One region of the Gordonia sp. DT219 genome, then DNA from elsewhere that is predicted to be linked to it. Evidence: predicted binding sites of a transcription regulator. Region 1 holds the regulator's gene; the other holds the start of a gene.
The links. The regulator LexA, encoded in region 1, represses DNA repair genes until DNA is damaged. The targets are predictions, from matches to a motif close to CGAACANNTGTTCG.
Positions count from the first base shown of each region.

Region 2: ACPXB3_RS06570 (SAV_6107 family HEPN domain-containing protein) is a predicted target of LexA. The motif match lies at 3,659-3,672, and genes of this name have one in related genera.

Region 1 is NZ_JBNCNR010000001.1:317,059-325,086, reverse strand. It holds gene hrpA (ATP-dependent RNA helicase HrpA) at 1-2,595, shown strand, start outside; gene nrdR (transcriptional regulator NrdR) at 2,569-3,075, opposite strand; gene ACPXB3_RS01600 (LysM peptidoglycan-binding domain-containing protein) at 3,116-3,718, opposite strand; gene lexA (transcriptional repressor LexA) at 4,086-4,736, shown strand; gene ACPXB3_RS01590 (phosphoenolpyruvate--protein phosphotransferase) at 4,792-6,510, opposite strand; gene ACPXB3_RS01585 (DeoR/GlpR family DNA-binding transcription regulator) at 6,712-7,482, shown strand; gene ACPXB3_RS01580 (1-phosphofructokinase family hexose kinase) at 7,479-8,028, shown strand, end outside.
Region 2 is NZ_JBNCNR010000003.1:187,227-195,254, reverse strand. It holds gene ACPXB3_RS06590 (methylenetetrahydrofolate reductase) at 1-177, shown strand, start outside; gene ACPXB3_RS06585 (LppM family (lipo)protein) at 207-1,166, opposite strand; gene ACPXB3_RS06580 (phytoene desaturase family protein) at 1,252-2,880, opposite strand; gene ACPXB3_RS06575 (GNAT family N-acetyltransferase) at 2,877-3,542, opposite strand; gene ACPXB3_RS06570 (SAV_6107 family HEPN domain-containing protein) at 3,814-4,281, shown strand; gene ACPXB3_RS06565 (DUF3040 domain-containing protein) at 4,482-4,886, shown strand; gene mraZ (division/cell wall cluster transcriptional repressor MraZ) at 5,439-5,879, shown strand; gene rsmH (16S rRNA (cytosine(1402)-N(4))-methyltransferase RsmH) at 6,169-7,110, shown strand; gene ACPXB3_RS06550 (hypothetical protein) at 7,107-7,979, shown strand; gene ACPXB3_RS06545 (peptidoglycan D,D-transpeptidase FtsI family protein) at 8,001-8,028, shown strand, end outside.

The sequences.
Region 1 (8,028 bases):
ACCAATCTGGCGTCGGTCATTCTTCAGATGACGTCGTTGCGGCTCGGTGACGTCGCCGAGTTCCCGTTTGTGCAGCCACCCGATGCGCGAGCCATCCGCGACGGGATGGCGGTGCTGAACGAACTCGGAGCCATCGCCACCGACCCGAAGGCGGGTGGCGCACCGCGCCTGACGGCGGTTGGCACGACGATGGCCCGGATCCCCGTGGATCCACGGATCGCCCGGATGCTGGTCGCCGCACGCGACGAGGGTTGCCTCGATCATGTGTTGGTCATCGCGGCCGCACTGTCGATCCCCGATGTCCGGGAGCGGCCCGCCGAGCACCGTGAGGCCGCCGACGCCGCGCACCGCCGGTTCACGGTCCCCGGGTCAGATTTCCTCGCCTACCCGAAACTCTGGACATATCTCAAGGACCGACGAAAAGAGCTGTCGGGCAACCAATTCCGCCGGTCCTGCGAACGGGAGTACCTGCACTATCTACGGATCCGCGAATGGCAGGACCTGCATCGGCAGCTGACCGGCATCGTGCGTGACCTCGGCTGGGAGGTGCCGCAGACCGAATCGGATGCCGACGCCATCCACCGCGCGATCCTGGCCGGGCTGCTGGGCAACATCGCCGCCCGCAATTCCGCAGGCCGCGAATACACCGGCGCCCGCAACACGACGCTGATGATCTTCCCTGGATCGTCGGTGACGAAGAAGCCGCCGTCATTTCTGATGGCAGCCGAGATCATCGAGACCTCAAGGCTTTTCGCCCACACCGTCGCGGGGATCGATCCGGTGTGGGTGGAGCGACTGGCCGGAGATCTTGTCAAGCGCACCTACAGCGAACCGCACTGGTCCTCACGGCAGGGTGCGGCGATGGCCTATGAGCGGGTCACCCTCTATGGCGTCACCCTCGTCGCTCGGCGGCGGGTGAACTACGGTTCGATCGATCCGGAACTCTCGCGCGAACTGTTCATCCGGCACGCCCTCGTCGAGGGCGATTGGCGCACCGATCATGTGTTCTTCGAGCGCAATCGGCAGCTGTTGCACGATGCTGCCGACGTCGAGCACCGGGTTCGTCGACGAGATCTCGTGATCTCCGAGGAACAGCTCTTCGAGTTCTACGATGGGCGTGTTCCGGCCGAGGTCACGTCTACCCGCCATTTCGACTCGTGGTGGCGCTCGGCGCGGGGGCGCGAGCCGCACCTACTCGATCTCACCCCGGCCGATGTCGCGGCCGATGTCGCCGTCGCCGACACCGACTATCCGGGTGTGTGGCGCCAGGGTGACACCCGCCTGGAGCTGCGCTACCGATTCGAACCCGGCACCGCCGACGACGGCGTCACCGTCGTGATCCCGCAGGCACTGCTCCTCCACGTGCGCAACGCCGGATTCGACTGGCTGGTGCCGGGTATGCGTTCGGAGTTGGCGGCCGAGTTGATCAAGACGCTGCCGAAGTCGCTGCGCAAGACGATGGCACCGGCACAGCGCTTCGCCGATCTCGCCCTGTCTCGCCTGACTCCCCGAGCCGAGCCGCTGACGCACGGCCTGGCGCGCGAGTTGTCGACCATCACCCGCCACACCGTCACGCCGGCCGATTTCGATCTCGACCGCCTGCCCGGGCACTTGCGCATGCATTTCGCCGTCACCGACGATTCGGGTGAGATCATCACCCGCACCACGACTTTCGCCGAGCTGACCACACCGAGGTCGGCGTCGGTGCCCCCGCCGTCCGAGCAGGTGTACACCACCTGGACCGCCGACGGCATCGGCACTCTGGAACTCGCCGAGACCGTCGACGTCGCCGGTCAGCGGGTCACCCGTCACCCGACGTTGCGAGTGGTCCGGGCGCAGGCACATCCGGCGGGCGTCGCGTCGGCCACCGCCCCGACCGCGGCCCTGGCCGACGCGCTGCGCCGCGATGCGGTGATCGTCTTGTTGGAGAACGCAATCGGGACACTCTCACCCAAGGCCGCCGGAGCCCTGGAGCCGGCCCGGCGGATTGCCCTGAGTCAGAGCCCCTACCGGGAGCCCGCCGGGCTCTTCACCGATTGCACCCGGCGTGCGGTTCGCGATCTGCTCGACGTCGAGGCGGCGAACACCGTGCGCACCCCTGCCGCGTTCTCGGCACTCGTCGACGACCTGCGACCGCGCGTCGTCGTGGCGGCCCCGGAGTACCTGTCGCTCGCCGTCGAGGCGCTCCGTGAGGTCGTGACCCTGCGGGGCGTGATCGACGAGCACTCCGGTCAACTCGCTGCCGATGATGTCGCCGAACAACTCGATGACCTGGTATTCGACGGCTTCGTGGTGGCGACGCCGCGCACGCATCTCGCCGATCTTCCCCGATATCTGCGGGGGGCGCGGGAACGGCTGGAGCAGCTCCCGGGGTCGGCCGTGCGTGATCGCGACGGGATGGCTGTACTCGACCGCGTGGTCGAGCGGTGGAATCAGCGCCTCGCCGAAGTGGGTGATGCGCGTCGCGATGCCGTCAACGAGCAGGCGCATTGGATGGTCGAGGAATTGCGCGTGAGTTTGTTCGCCCAGCGCCTCGGAACCCGATATCCGATCTCGGAGAAGAGGGCGCTACGAGCCCTGGACCGGCTCGGCTGAGACGACCCCGCCGGCGGATTCGGAGCGGCCATGGGTGAGGTTGCCCTGCAGGTCGTCGATCTCGCGCTGGAAGTCCTCGAGCGAATCGAAGGAACGATAAACCGACGCGAAGCGCAGATATGCCACTTCGTCGAGGTCGCGCAGCGGTTGCAGGATCGCCAGCCCGACCTCGTTGCTGGGAATCTCGGCAGCTCCGGAGGCCCGCACCGTCTCCTCGACCTGCTGGGCGAGCTGGGCGAGATCGTCTTCGTCGACCTGCCGGCCCTGACACGCGCGGCGCACCCCGCGCATCACCTTCTCGCGACTGAACGGCTCGGTCACGCCGTTGCGCTTGACCACCGCGAGCACGGCGGTCTCCACAGTCGAGAAACGGCGGCCGCAGGCACTGCATGAGCGGCGCCGGCGGATGGCCTGTCCTTCATCGGCGACACGGGAGTCGATGACCTTGGTGTCGTCATTCCTGCAGAACGGGCAGCGCATGCACCGAGGATACCGCCCGCCACCGCACCGACTTCTCGCGTCACCGGTAGGCCGGCGCGAGCAGCGACTGCCCTGCCTGCACGGCACTGCCGGACATGTCGTTGAGTTCGACGATCTTCTCGATCACCGACTGCCGGGGCATGTCGGGCGCCACCCGCGCCGCGATGGCGTTCAGCGATTCCCCGGCGCGCACATGGACCACCTGGGTGGCGATCGGCGCCGGCCGTGCCGACCCCCGCTGGGCCGATTCCTGATAGTCCGAACCGGCGACGGCGACCAGCCACACCAGTAGCGCCAGTGCCACGCCGGTCAGCACGGCCACCAGTGCGCCGGTCCGGCGAGACCTGTGGCCACCCGGATCACCCGTTCCGGCCAGGTGATGTGATCCGGCCGGTGACGTGCACCAGGTGCCGTCGGCGCCCGGTATCCGCCGGGAGACCGGGCGGATCGGCCGCCGGTCGGCGGGACGACTCACGGCCGAGGAACGCCGGGGGGCGCGGCGAGGATCGAGCGGCCGCTGTTCGCGGGGACGGGCGCGCGGAACCGGGTTGGTCGCGCCGGCGCGGGTCTGGCCGGTGAAGGTCTGGTCGGTGCGGGTCCGGCCGACGCGGGTCTGGTCGGTCGACAAAAGGGTGCTATGCATGGTCTCTTCCTGTCTCGATCACACATTCGATGAACGGATGTTCGAGTTGTACCACCCCGCTCCGACAATTTCTCCACAACACGTCGAACAGACGTTTGAGGATGTCCGAAACCTCGGCTATTCTGACCGGTGATCAGCTCGACCACAGGCCCGCGACAGGTGTGCACGTCACCTACCGGCCCACGGCCGGGGTGGCACGCACCCGATCGAAAGGACTCGAATCCCGATGAGTGAGAAGAAGGACCGTTCGTCGCGGCCGGCCGAGGCGGCCGATCCGGAGTCGGCCACCACAGAGTCGAGCACCGATGACGCCGCGACGGCGACGACACCGCAGGTTGATGACGCGGCGGCCGCCCCGCGGCGGCCCATCGTGCCGAGGGGTTTCGAGGCACCACTCACGCCACGTCAGCAGGGAGTGCTCGACGTCATCCGCAAATCGGTTCGCGAGCGGGGATATCCGCCGAGCATCCGCGAGATCGGTGATGCCGTCGGGCTCGCCTCGACCTCGTCGGTCGCGCATCAATTACGCACGCTGGAACGCAAGGGACTGCTCAAGCGCGACGCCAACCGGCCGCGCGCGGTCAACGTGCGCGACGCCGACCCGACGCCCACCGATGACAATCCGAACTCGGAGAACCTGCCCACCCCGACCTTTGTCCCGGTGCTCGGCCGCATCGCGGCGGGCGGCCCGATCCTGGCCGAGGAGGCCGTCGAAGACGTCTTCCCCCTGCCTCGCGAACTCGTCGGTGAAGGTTCCCTCTTCATGCTGCGGGTGGTCGGCGAGTCGATGGTCGACGCCGCGATCTGCGACGGCGACTGGGTGGTCGTGCGCCAGCAGAACGTGGCCGACAACGGTGACATCGTCGCCGCCATGATCGAAGGCGAGGCAACGGTCAAGACGTTCAAGCGCAAGGACGGCCACGTCTGGCTGATGCCGCACAACGAGTTGTTCGAGCCGATCCCCGGTGACGAGGCCGCCATCCTCGGCAAGGTCGTCACCGTCATGCGCCGGATCTGAGCGCAGGCGCTGATCAGCTGCGCGGTGTGTCAACCACGTTTCTCACACCGCGCAGTTAACAACGCAACGCCTCGCGGGCCGCGGCGCGAGCCGCACCCGGTGCAGCGGTGGCCACCGCCGCCGTGGCCGCGGCGCGGCATCGATCGAGGTCGACCTCGGCGAGTTTCGCGCCCACCGCGGCCGCGGCGGCGGGTGCACTCGACAACGACGTGACCCCGAGTCCGACGAGGACACAGGCGAGCAGCGGATCGGCCGCCGCCTCACCGCACACGCCCACCGGGGTGCCGGTGCGCGAACCCGCCTCGGCGACCATCGCGATGAGAGCGAGGACCGACGGCTGCCACGGATCGGTCAACTCGGCGAGCTCGGCCGACATCCGGTCGGCAGCCATCGTGTATTGCGTCAGGTCGTTGGTGCCGATCGAGACGAAGTCCACCTCGGCCACAATCGCCGGCGCAAGGATCGCTGCCGACGGGATCTCGATCATCACTCCGGCCACCAGACCCCGTCGGCGCACTTGCGCGGCGAATTCGGCCGCCTCGGGGGCCGAGGCGATCATCGGCGCCATCACCCATGGCGTGCTGCCGGTTTCCTCGGCGGCGCGCGCGATCGCATCGAGTTGTCCGGCCCGGATCTCGGGGTGTGTCGCCGCGATGCGGTTGCCGCGCACACCGAGTGCGGGATTCGCCTCGGTCCCGTGGTCGACGAATTTCAGCGGCTTGTCCGACCCCGCATCCAGGGTGCGGATCACCATCTTCTTGCCTCCGAAGGCCTCGATGACCTCCCGGTAGAGTGCCGCCTGTTCGTCGAGGGACGGTTCGTCCGGGCGATCGAGGAAGGCCAGTTCGGTACGGAACAACCCGACTCCTTCTACCGGGGACGCGGTGGCCGCACGGGCCGAGACGCCATCGGCGACATTCGCCAAGATCGCGACCTCGTGGCCGTCGGCGGTGTGACCAGGCCCGGTCCAGCCCGCAATCGCCTCCACCTCCCGGCGGCTCTGCTCCACATCGGCTCGCGCTCGGTCCGGATCCGGTTCCACCACAATCGTTCCCGCGGCCCCGTCGACCAGCACCGCGGTACCCGCGGAGACGACGTCGAGTTCGGCAACAGCCACCACACACGGAATCCCGAGTTGCCGGGCGATGATCGCGGTGTGACTGGTCGGTCCGCCCAGTCGGGTCGCCAGCGCGGTGATCAACTCCGGGTCCAGGCCGGCGGTGTCGGCGGGCGCGAGGTCGTCGGCGAAGAGGACCGACGGTTCGTCGGGCACCGGGACCCCCGGTTCGGGCTGCCCGAGCACCTCGGCGACGACGCGGTCACGCACATCGTTGAGGTCGGTGACGCGTTCGGCCATCAGTCCGCCGAGTTTGGTGAACATCGCCGCGAACTGCTCGGTTGCGGCGACGGCGGCGGCGGGCGCGGGCGTGCCCGTGCCGATCAGCTTCGACACCGCACCGATCCAGCCGCGGTCCTCGGCGAGTCCGGCCGTGGCGATCAGGACCTCGGCGGCGGCCCCGGACGCGTGTGAGGCACGCTCGCGCAAACGGGCCGCCACCACCCCGGCGGCGGCGACGAAGCGGGAGAGTTCGGCATCGCGCTCCGCCTCCGAAACCGGTGGCGGCGCCACCTCGGTGGCCTCGACGGTCATCCGTCGGCCCGGCCGCACCACCGGACCGTAGGCCTTGCCGCCGACAACCGGCGTCCCGCCCAGTTCACGCCCGCCCAGTTCTCGCCCGGCGTGCGGGTTGTCTTCCCGTATCTGCTGGTTCACGACTTTGGCCCTTCTCGTCGTCTAGCTCTGGTCGTCGACCGCGGCCGGGCTGTGAATCAGGCGTCCGCGAAGCCGTCCTGTGATCGAAGTTACAAGAATTCCTTGACTTGTCAACACACTCAAGCGTAAACACAGATATATCAACATCGATAGCCACAGAAACCAACATGCGGTGTCGGTGGACAGACCGATCGGAGAGACGTGTACGCGGAAGAACGACAGCAGGCGATCGCCGAGCTGGTCCGCTCGAATGGGCGCGCATCGGTGAACGCACTCGCCGACCGGTTCGAGGTCACCAGCGAAACGGTGCGCCGGGACCTGGCGGGTCTCGAGCGCGCCGGCCACCTCCAGCGCGTCCACGGTGGCGCGGTTCGACCGGGGCTCATCGCGATCGTGGATGAACAAGGCATCGATGAACGCGAGGCCACCCACATCGATCAGAAGGCGGCCATCGGGCGGGCGGCGATCCGATTCCTTCCCGGCGACGGCGGATCGGTGGCCCTCGACGCCGGTACGACCACCTATCAGGCCGCCCTCAACCTGCCCGCCGATCGCCGACTGAGCGTGGTGACGAGCAGCCTGCCGCTGGCGACATTGCTGTGCGGACACGCAGCGGTCACCTTGCACCTGGCCGGCGGCCGCGTGCGACGGCTCACCCAGGCGGCGGTCGGCGCCGAAACCGTTGCCCGCCTGGAGCAGTTCCGCGTATCGGTCGCCTTCATCGGCACCAACGGCATCAGCGAGGGCGCGGGATTGTCGACTCCCGATCCGGATGAGGCCGCGGTCAAGTCGGCCCTGGTGCATTCGGCCCAGCGGGTGGTCGTACTCGCCGACTCGTCGAAGATGAACCGGGAGGATTTCGCCGGCTTCGCCGCCCTCGACGACGTCGACGTCCTCATCACCGATGCCGGTATCGACCCCGCCTTCTCGGCGGTCCTGTCCGCGCGCGGCATCGAGGTCGTGATCGCATGATCCTCACCCTCACCGCGAATCCCTCGTTGGACCGCACCCTCGAGATCGCCGGGCCGCTCGAACGCGGCGAGGTACAGCGGACCACCGGGGTTCGCGCCGAGCCGGGCGGCAAGGGCGTGAACGTGTCCCGGGTGGTTGCCGAGGCCGGGTTGCCGACCATCGCGGTCCTGCCCGCACGGGCCGGGGATCCGCTGCTCGCGGCACTCGACCGGGCCGGTCTGCACCATGAGACCGTCGCCGTCGCCGGCGAGGTGCGTGCCAACGTCACCATCGCCGAACCAGATGGCACCACCACCAAGATCAACGCTCCGGGGCAACGTCTCGACGATCAGCAGTTGCACGCGCTCACCGACCTGATACTGGCGCGCGCCGTCGACGCCGACTGGGTCGCCTTGTGCGGTTCGCTGCCGCCGGGGGTTCCCGACAACTGGTACCGGGTACTGGCCGATGAACTGATCGGTCGTGGGCATCGGGTAGCCGTCGACACCTCCGGCGCACCGCTCACCGCTGCGGTGACCGGACGAATCGATCTGATCAAACCGAACG
Region 2 (8,028 bases), on a different contig from region 1:
GCGGCCGTCCGCGCCGTCGGCATCGACTTCGCCACCGAAACCGCGCAGCGGCTGATCGCCGAAGGCGTTCCCGGACTGCATTTCTGCAGTCTGAACTTCGCCAAGGCCACATGTGAGGTGCTCGAGCGTCTCGGCGTCGACACTCACGACGCATTACCTGCCGTCGCCGCGCGCTGAGTTACCGGAGCCGCGCCCGACGCCATCGCTCAGGACTTGTTCGGGCCACCGGCCGGGGGTACCGGATGACTCTCGGATGCCGACGTGGCAGTGGCCTTGTCGGCATCGACTGAGCCGGTCGCACCCGAGGGGCCGGCCGAGCTCTTCCCGGTCGTCTTCGAGGACCCCGCGCCCCTTCCGAACAGACCTCGCAGTCCGTTGCCGGATGACTTCCCGGCGCCCGGCGATCCGTCGACGGGCCGACCGGGCCGTGGTCGGCGATCACGGGAGACGTAGGCGAGCCGGATCACGACGAGGACCACGGCCGCGCAGATCAATATCATCAGCCACGTCCAGCCACCGAAGGCGGCCGTCGACGGGTCGGCGTAGGTGGCCTCGGCGGTGAAGTTGGCGGGTTTGCCCGGCTCTGGCGTCCACGAGACGGAGGTGTCGGTGTTCTGATCGCCGTTGGTTGCGCTGATCGGTCCGGCGAAGGAGATCGTGAACTTGAGGTAGTCCCGCCGCGGGATGAGCCCGTTGAGATCGGCCGAACCCGTTAAGCGCACCACCTCGCCGCTGCGTTTCGCGCCGAGCTCCATGGTCATCGAGGTGTCGCCGAATGCATCCGCCACGATGTCGCCGAGCTGGCCGAGCTGCCCGGTGGTGAGGTTGCTGAACGTCGCACGACTGCCGATCAGACCCTGGTTGCTGTTACCGCTACCGGCGCCCGGTGGCACCGAACTCGGAGCCGCAGAGCTCTCCGAAGGGGTGTGCTGGCGGTACTCCGAGACCGCGATGTTGCCCCGCATCGATTCGGGGATGTCGAATTGCGGTGCCCCACCGGGGTTGTCCGGTGTCGTCGCGACGATCACGCTGCCGGCGAAGCGGTCACCGACAGTGGTGGATCGTTCCAGACAACCCGACATCAGCGGGGCCGCGATGAGCAGCATGACCGCGAACAGGAGGGCAGACGCGCGGGATGGGCTCAGGCGGGGGATCGGCGGACGCACGTGCTCATCGTGCCAGACCCGACAGTGGTCACGGCCGCAGGCGCAACCGCGTGTATCGATCGGCGGGCCGATTCCGGGCCGCCGGTCAGCGTCGCGGGCGCCCGCGGCGGCCGCTGCGTGCGATGGCGGCCCGCCCGGCGATGCGTCCACTCGCCCCGGTGACCCCACCGCCGGGGTGCGTCGATGCCCCGGCGAGCAGTATCCCGCCGGCGCCGGGGACCTCGTGGCCGGACAGATCCGGATGCGGACGCAGCATGAACATCTGGTCGATCGACATCTCGACATGCATGATGTTCCCGCCGACGAGGCCCAGCTCCGTCTCCAGCGATTCCGGCGTCTGCACGTGCCGGTGTTCGATGCCCTCGGCGAAGCCGGGGGCGTGGCGCTCGACCTCGGCGATGACGGCCTCACCTGCCACCGACGCGGCGCGCGACCACTCGGTGCCGTCGGCGAGATGGCGGGGGTGCCATTGGGCCCACAGATTGACCAGATGGCGTCCGGGTGGGGCGAGCGTCGGATCGATTCCGGAAAAACTCATCGCCACGCAGGCGGGCCGGGCAGGCAGTTCGCCGAGCGCCGCGGCGGCCTCGGCCCGGCGCAGTTGGCGGCGGTCGGTGACGAGGAGGCCGAGGGCCGAGTGCACGCCATGCGCCGGAAGGTCGGTGGGTAGGCCGCGATAGGTGGGCAGCTCGCGGGTGCCGAGCCGGACGGCCATGCCGATGCCCGTGCCGACCGCGATCTCCGATCGCCAGCGCGCCAGCAGGTCCGCGTCGAAGCCGCCGGCGCCCAGCAGATCCAGTGTGGTCATGATGTGGCACGCGCTGATGACCGTGTCCGCACACCAGCTGTCGCCACCGGCGCCCCGTACCCGCCAGTGGTCGGTGCACCGGGTGATCTCGGTGACCGGCGCGTCGGTTTCCACCTCGCCGCCGTCCGCGGCGAGGCGACGCAGGAGTGCGTCGGTGAGCGCACCGCTGCCGCCCACGGCCCGACCCGGTGGGATCTGATGCATCAGGGCGGCGAATCCGATCATCGGTGCCGTCGCCGGGGCGCTCATCGGTGGGCCGGATTGTGCGCCGAACCAGGCCAGGGCGGCCTTGAGATGTTCGGAGGCGAACCAACGGTCCAACAAGGCGTCGCCGGAGGCCATCAGCTCCTGTGTCAGGGACATCAGCCGTCCCGAGCGCGCTCCGAGCGGACCCGAACGCGCGGTGGTCGCGGTATGACCCAGACCGCCGAAGGTGCGTGCGAAACGGCCCGGCGTCGCGGGTTCGTAGAAGGAGCGCATGAGGGCTTGTGCGCGCGGTGTCCAGGTGGCCACGAAGGCGCGGTAGGCGTCGGCGTCGGCGCGCCCGCAGGACCGCTCGATGGACGCACACGTGGCGTCGAGGTCGGTGCGGAACACGATTGCCGGTGCGGTGTCGGTGGCCGGGCAGAACGCCCACGGATCGCAGTCGAGGTAGGTCAGTCCCGCGTCACTGAGGCCGAGTTCGTCGGGGACCGGCGAGTGCCGGATCATCAGGTGCGCCGATGACCCGCGATCGACCCGGTAGCCGGGGAACCGCTCGACCGTCGACACCGCGCCGCCGGGAACGGTGTCGCGCTCGAGGACGCGGACCGATCGGCCGGCGCGGGCCAGATAGGCGGCGCAGACCAGGCCGTTGTGTCCGGCACCGACGACGATGGCGTCGACCACCCGATGGTGACTGTTCATCGTGTCGCGTCGGGCGGGGCGGGTGCGGGCTCGATCAACGGCAGCTGTCGGCCGAGGAAGGCAAAGCGCCGTGGATCGCCGGTGAAGGTGAAGTTGCGCAGCACGTCGGCGAATCCGAGCCGGCGGTACAGCGACCACGCGCGATTCTGCTCGGCCGGGATCTCGGGAGTCGACAAGAGCACTTGGCGTTCAGGGCGGTCGGCGAGCAACTGGCGGAGCAGCCACTGGCCGATGCCGTTTCCCTGTGCCGTGGGGTGTACATGTAATTCGGTCAGCTCGAAATAGTCGTCGGTGATCGCGTCGACAACCCGCGGATCGCGCCCCGACGTCCGAAGACCGGCGCGCAGTTGTTGATTCCACCATTGGTCTCGCGCGCCGCGATAGCCGTAGGCGATCCCGACGAGTACTTCGTCCTGGGCCGGGGACACCGGGTGACGCAGCCGGCGGCGGGCGAGGTCCATCGAGGTCGACTCCGCGGGGGGCGCGTGGGCGATTGCGCCGTAGGCGTTCCATCCGGGGCGGGCGATGTGCTCGCGCCACAGCCCCGCGCGATGCATCTCGGTGCCGCGGGGGTAGTTCATCGCGGTGACGTAGATCTCGAGTGCGGGCCCGAGCCACACCGCGCAGTCGCGTTGCTCGAGGCGGGCCAGGCGGACAGTCACGTCCCATCCTCTCTGATCGGTCGTGGACCGGGTCTCTCGTGCGCCCTCGCGGACATTTTTGTCGGTGGCTTCGGGCATCTTGATCCCGAGAGCAGATCTGGCTATATTGAAACTGTCGAACGGGTGTTCGATGAATGTGCCTCCGCAAGCTGTTCGCCTTCACCCGACGACCGACGCCATCCGGCGGTGGGCGAGGGAAGCGCCTGCCACCGGATCGCGTTGACCGAGTCGAGTCGCCGATGGGCGGCTCCGCACCCGAAGGAGGGAGCCCATGATGACACGTCGGACGACGCATCGGGCGCAGGTGGATCCGGTTGTGGTGGGCCGTGCCCGCGGACTCCTCGAACGCGCGGACAACCTCCTCGACAACGCGAGCGGAATCGCCGATGACGCCGAACGCTTCCGCCAGTTGTATCTGACTGCATTGCGAGCCGCGGGTGCCGCGCTGGCCATCGGTGAGCCCGCTTACGGTCGCTCGACGCGCGGGCTGTCGTCGAACGCGTGGAATCGCCTGGCTGCGGTCGTGCCCGAGCTCGCAGATCAGGCCGGCCGGTTTTGCGCGTGGTCGTCTCTTCGGATGAATATCGAGGCCGGGATCGAGCGCCGGGTGGACCCGGTGGTCGTCGCCGAGCTGCACCGTCTCGTGTTGACGTTTCTCGACACGGTCGAGGGTCTGGTGATCGCCTACGAGCAAGGCGGAGGGGCTCCTGGATCGCGCTCGCTGGCGCACCCCGCATGACATGGCGAGACGTCCCGTCGCGGGCGGTGTTAGCGCACGACGACGGCGGTGAGCACAAAAACGATCCCGCGAATACGGTAATGGTGGTCGCCACCGGAATCACCTCGTATCATGGTCACCAGGCCGCGAGGATAGTCATCGGGCGAGTATCGCGGCGGACATCGCGTCGATGGCTCGTCGGTAACAGTTAAGGAGGGTCGGTGCCACTCTCAGAGCACGAGCAGCGCATGCTCGAAGAGATCGAAAGCGCTCTGTACGCCGAGGACCCGAAGTTTGCGTCCAGCGTCACACGTCGTCGTCTCGGACGTTCGACAGGTCGTCGCCGCCTGCAGGCAGCCGTCGTTTTCGTCATCGGCCTGGCGCTGTTGGTCGTGGGTCCCATCACCGGACTCGACGTGGGCGGATTCCCCATCTTGAGTCTTATCGGCTTCCTGGTGATGTTTGCCGCCGCGCTCCTCGCGTTGTGGGGCGGCCGACCCGGTAAGGGGGCCTCGTCGGCCTCTGACGGTGGCACGCGTGGCCGCGGATCGAAGCCATCGACGCCAAAACGGAAGTTTTCCGAGCGGATGGAAGATCGTTTCAACCGTCGCTTCGAGCAGGAATGAACCTGTCCGCGCGAGTGACATTGCCGACAACTGCGACATAGGAACAACGCCGGCGACGTAGGCGCCCGCACGGCTCAGCAGGCGTGCCTCACGACTGACAACCGACCACAGCCGCACACCCTCAGGTGTGCGGCTGTTGTCGTATCCGGGGAGCCCGTCGGACTGGGGAGCCCGTCGGACTGGGGAGCCCGTCGGGCTGGGGCGGTTTCAGAGCGTCGGAGGACCGGAGCCCGTTCATTCCTGCACATCCTTCCCCACCCCGATCCCCACGGCGCCCCACCCCGATCCCCACGGCGCCCCACCGGCCCGCCAAAGTGACCCCACCAGGCACGTGAGTGATCTGGCGTCACTTCAATACATTGCCGACGTCGGTCGCGACACGACGCGACGCGCGGGTCTCATCGCGTTAGAAATCGCACTGAACTGCGGTTTTCGGCGGGAGTGGTGGGTGAGTGGGGAGCAAGGGGTGGAAAGTGGTGGAAAGTGGGGTAGTGTGGGCGGCACTGGGAGAGGCGATCGGAACGCCGATTCCGGTGGGCAGGAGGTGCCGATATGTCGATGCGATTTGTCGGTACCTACACGCCGAAATTGGACGACAAAGGGCGACTCACGTTGCCCGCCAAGTTTCGCGACGCACTGGCAGGAGGGGTCATGGTCACACGCGGTCAGGACCACAGCCTGTCGGTGTATCGGGCCGACGAGTTCGATGCGATCGCGGAGAAGACGATGGAGGCCTCGCGCAACGATCCCGAAGCGCGCGCCTTCCAGCGGTACTTCTTTGCCAGCACCGATGAACAGCGACCCGATGGGCAGGGGCGGGTCACCGTGTCCGCCGAACATCGGCAGTACGCGGGACTGTCCAAGGAGTGTGTGGTGATCGGCAGTTTCGATCACCTGGAGATCTGGGACGCGCAGGCATGGCGCGACTACCAGAGCCAGCATGAGGAGAACTTCTCGGCGGCGAACTCCGCGGCATTGAGCGCGGTGCTCTAGCCGAGTCGAAAAGTGCCGGACAGATGCACATGGCTTCCGGTGGCACGAGGCCTCGACCCGGTCCGACCCTGGCGTACTTCCCCAACGCCAGGTGCGTGATCGGGTCGGGACCCCGCTCCACCAGAATCCGCCGCAGCCAACACACGACATCCGGTCCCATCAGCCGGCCTTGGGCCACGGGATCGGCGTACTCGGAGGTAGGTCGGTGACACCGCAGAACGACGACAACGGATCGGGCGTCGACGCCACGCCGTCCCGTCGTTCCGGTGAACACGGACATGTCCCGGTGATGGCTGGGCGAATCGTCTCGCTACTGGAGCCTGCGCTCGTCAATGCTGCAGTCGCCCAGCCGGTTTTCGTCGATGCCACTCTCGGGGCGGGGGGACACAGCGAACTGATTCTCCGCAAATTCACCTCGGTCCGGGTGGTCGGGATCGACCGGGACGCCGCAGCTCTGTCGATCGCGCGGGAGCGCCTCGCTTCCTTCGGCGACCGGATCACCTTGCACCAGGCGCGTTTCGACGAGCTGCCCGCCGTACTCGCGCAGGCCGGGATCGACCGCGTCGACGGCGCCCTGTACGACCTCGGAGTCTCCTCGATGCAACTCGATCAGGCTGAACGTGGCTTCGCCTACGCCGTCGATGCACCGCTGGACATGCGCATGGACCCCGAGGGGCCGATGACCGCAGCCGATGTCCTCAACACCTACTCACATGGAGAGCTCGCCCGCATTCTTTCCGAATACGGCGACGAGCGCTTCGCCGGAAAGATCGCCTCGGCGGTGCTGCGCGAACGCGAACGCGAACCCTTCACGACCAGTGCGCGTTTGGTGCAATTGCTCTATTCCACGATTCCGGCGGCCACTCGTCGCACCGGAGGTCATCCCGCGAAACGCACCTTTCAGGCGCTGCGTATCGAGGCCAACGGAGAGCTGGTCGCCCTCCGCCAGGCGGTGCCGGCCGTGCTGGCGGCATTGAGAGTCGGAGGCCGCGTCGCGATGATGAGTTATCAATCCCTCGAAGACAAGATCGTCAAGCGCGAGTTCGCCTTACGGACGACCTCGACATCGCCGGCCCGACTACCCGTCGAATTGCCCGGAACCGCACCCCGCTTTCGACTCGTCACCCGTGGTGCCGAACGCGCGGACCAACAGGAAATCGACACGAACCCGCGGTCGGCGCCGGTCCGGGTCCGCGTGATCGAACGTATCGCCGAGGAGGAGGTGGCATGACCCTTCTCGACGACATTGATCGCCAGGATCGGTTGCGCGACAAGAATTCTGACACCATCGATGGTGGTGCTCGCCGTTCTCGGGGGACCGCCGACCGCTCGCACCGGTCGCGTGCGGCTCAACGCGCAATCGACCGACGCGGCAAGCGACTGGCCGCCGAGGCGAGATCTCCGAGGCGAGGCGCGCGGTCCGAACCGATCGCCCCCGCTGCCCAGCGGACTGCGCGGATCACTGTGGCCCAACGTCTTTCTCGGGTGCCGTTCGTGGTTCCGGTGCTCGCGGTGCTCGCTCTGGGCCTCGGTCTGAGTCTGTTGCTGTCGACCAAAGCAGCTCAGGACTCGTATGAGATCGGTGTGGCGCGACAGCAGAACCAGACATTGCAGGACCGCAACGACGCTCTCAAGCGAACTTTCGAATCGGGTAATTCGGCACCCGAATTGGCTGATGCGGCAGCGCAGCTCGGGATGGTACCGGCCCAGAACCCGGCGCGCATGGTAATCGGTCCGGACGGCAAGCCGCGGGTCGTCGGCGATCCCGAGCCGGCGACCGGCAAGCGGATGCCATCGATCAATCCTGCCGATCAACCGAATCCGACCTCGCGGATCGACCCCAACAAGGTCGATGACTCCGTGGGGCTCGGCGGAACGCCGGGCGCGGCACCGAGTGCCGCCTCGTCGCCGAGTGCGCCTGCTCCTGCCCCTAATCCAACACCTGCCCCTAACCCGACACCTGCCCCGCCGGCTGCCGGTCCGGCACCCACCGCGCAGCCCGGCGCCGCGCCGACCCCGGCCCCCAATGTGCTGCCGCAGTCGGCGCCGGCACCCGCCTCCGGCAACCCGCCGGGCGGAAATTCGCCGCAGAGTCGTTAGCGCGGTGGACAATTGACGACCATGACGACACGTGTGACCCGGCCAGTCA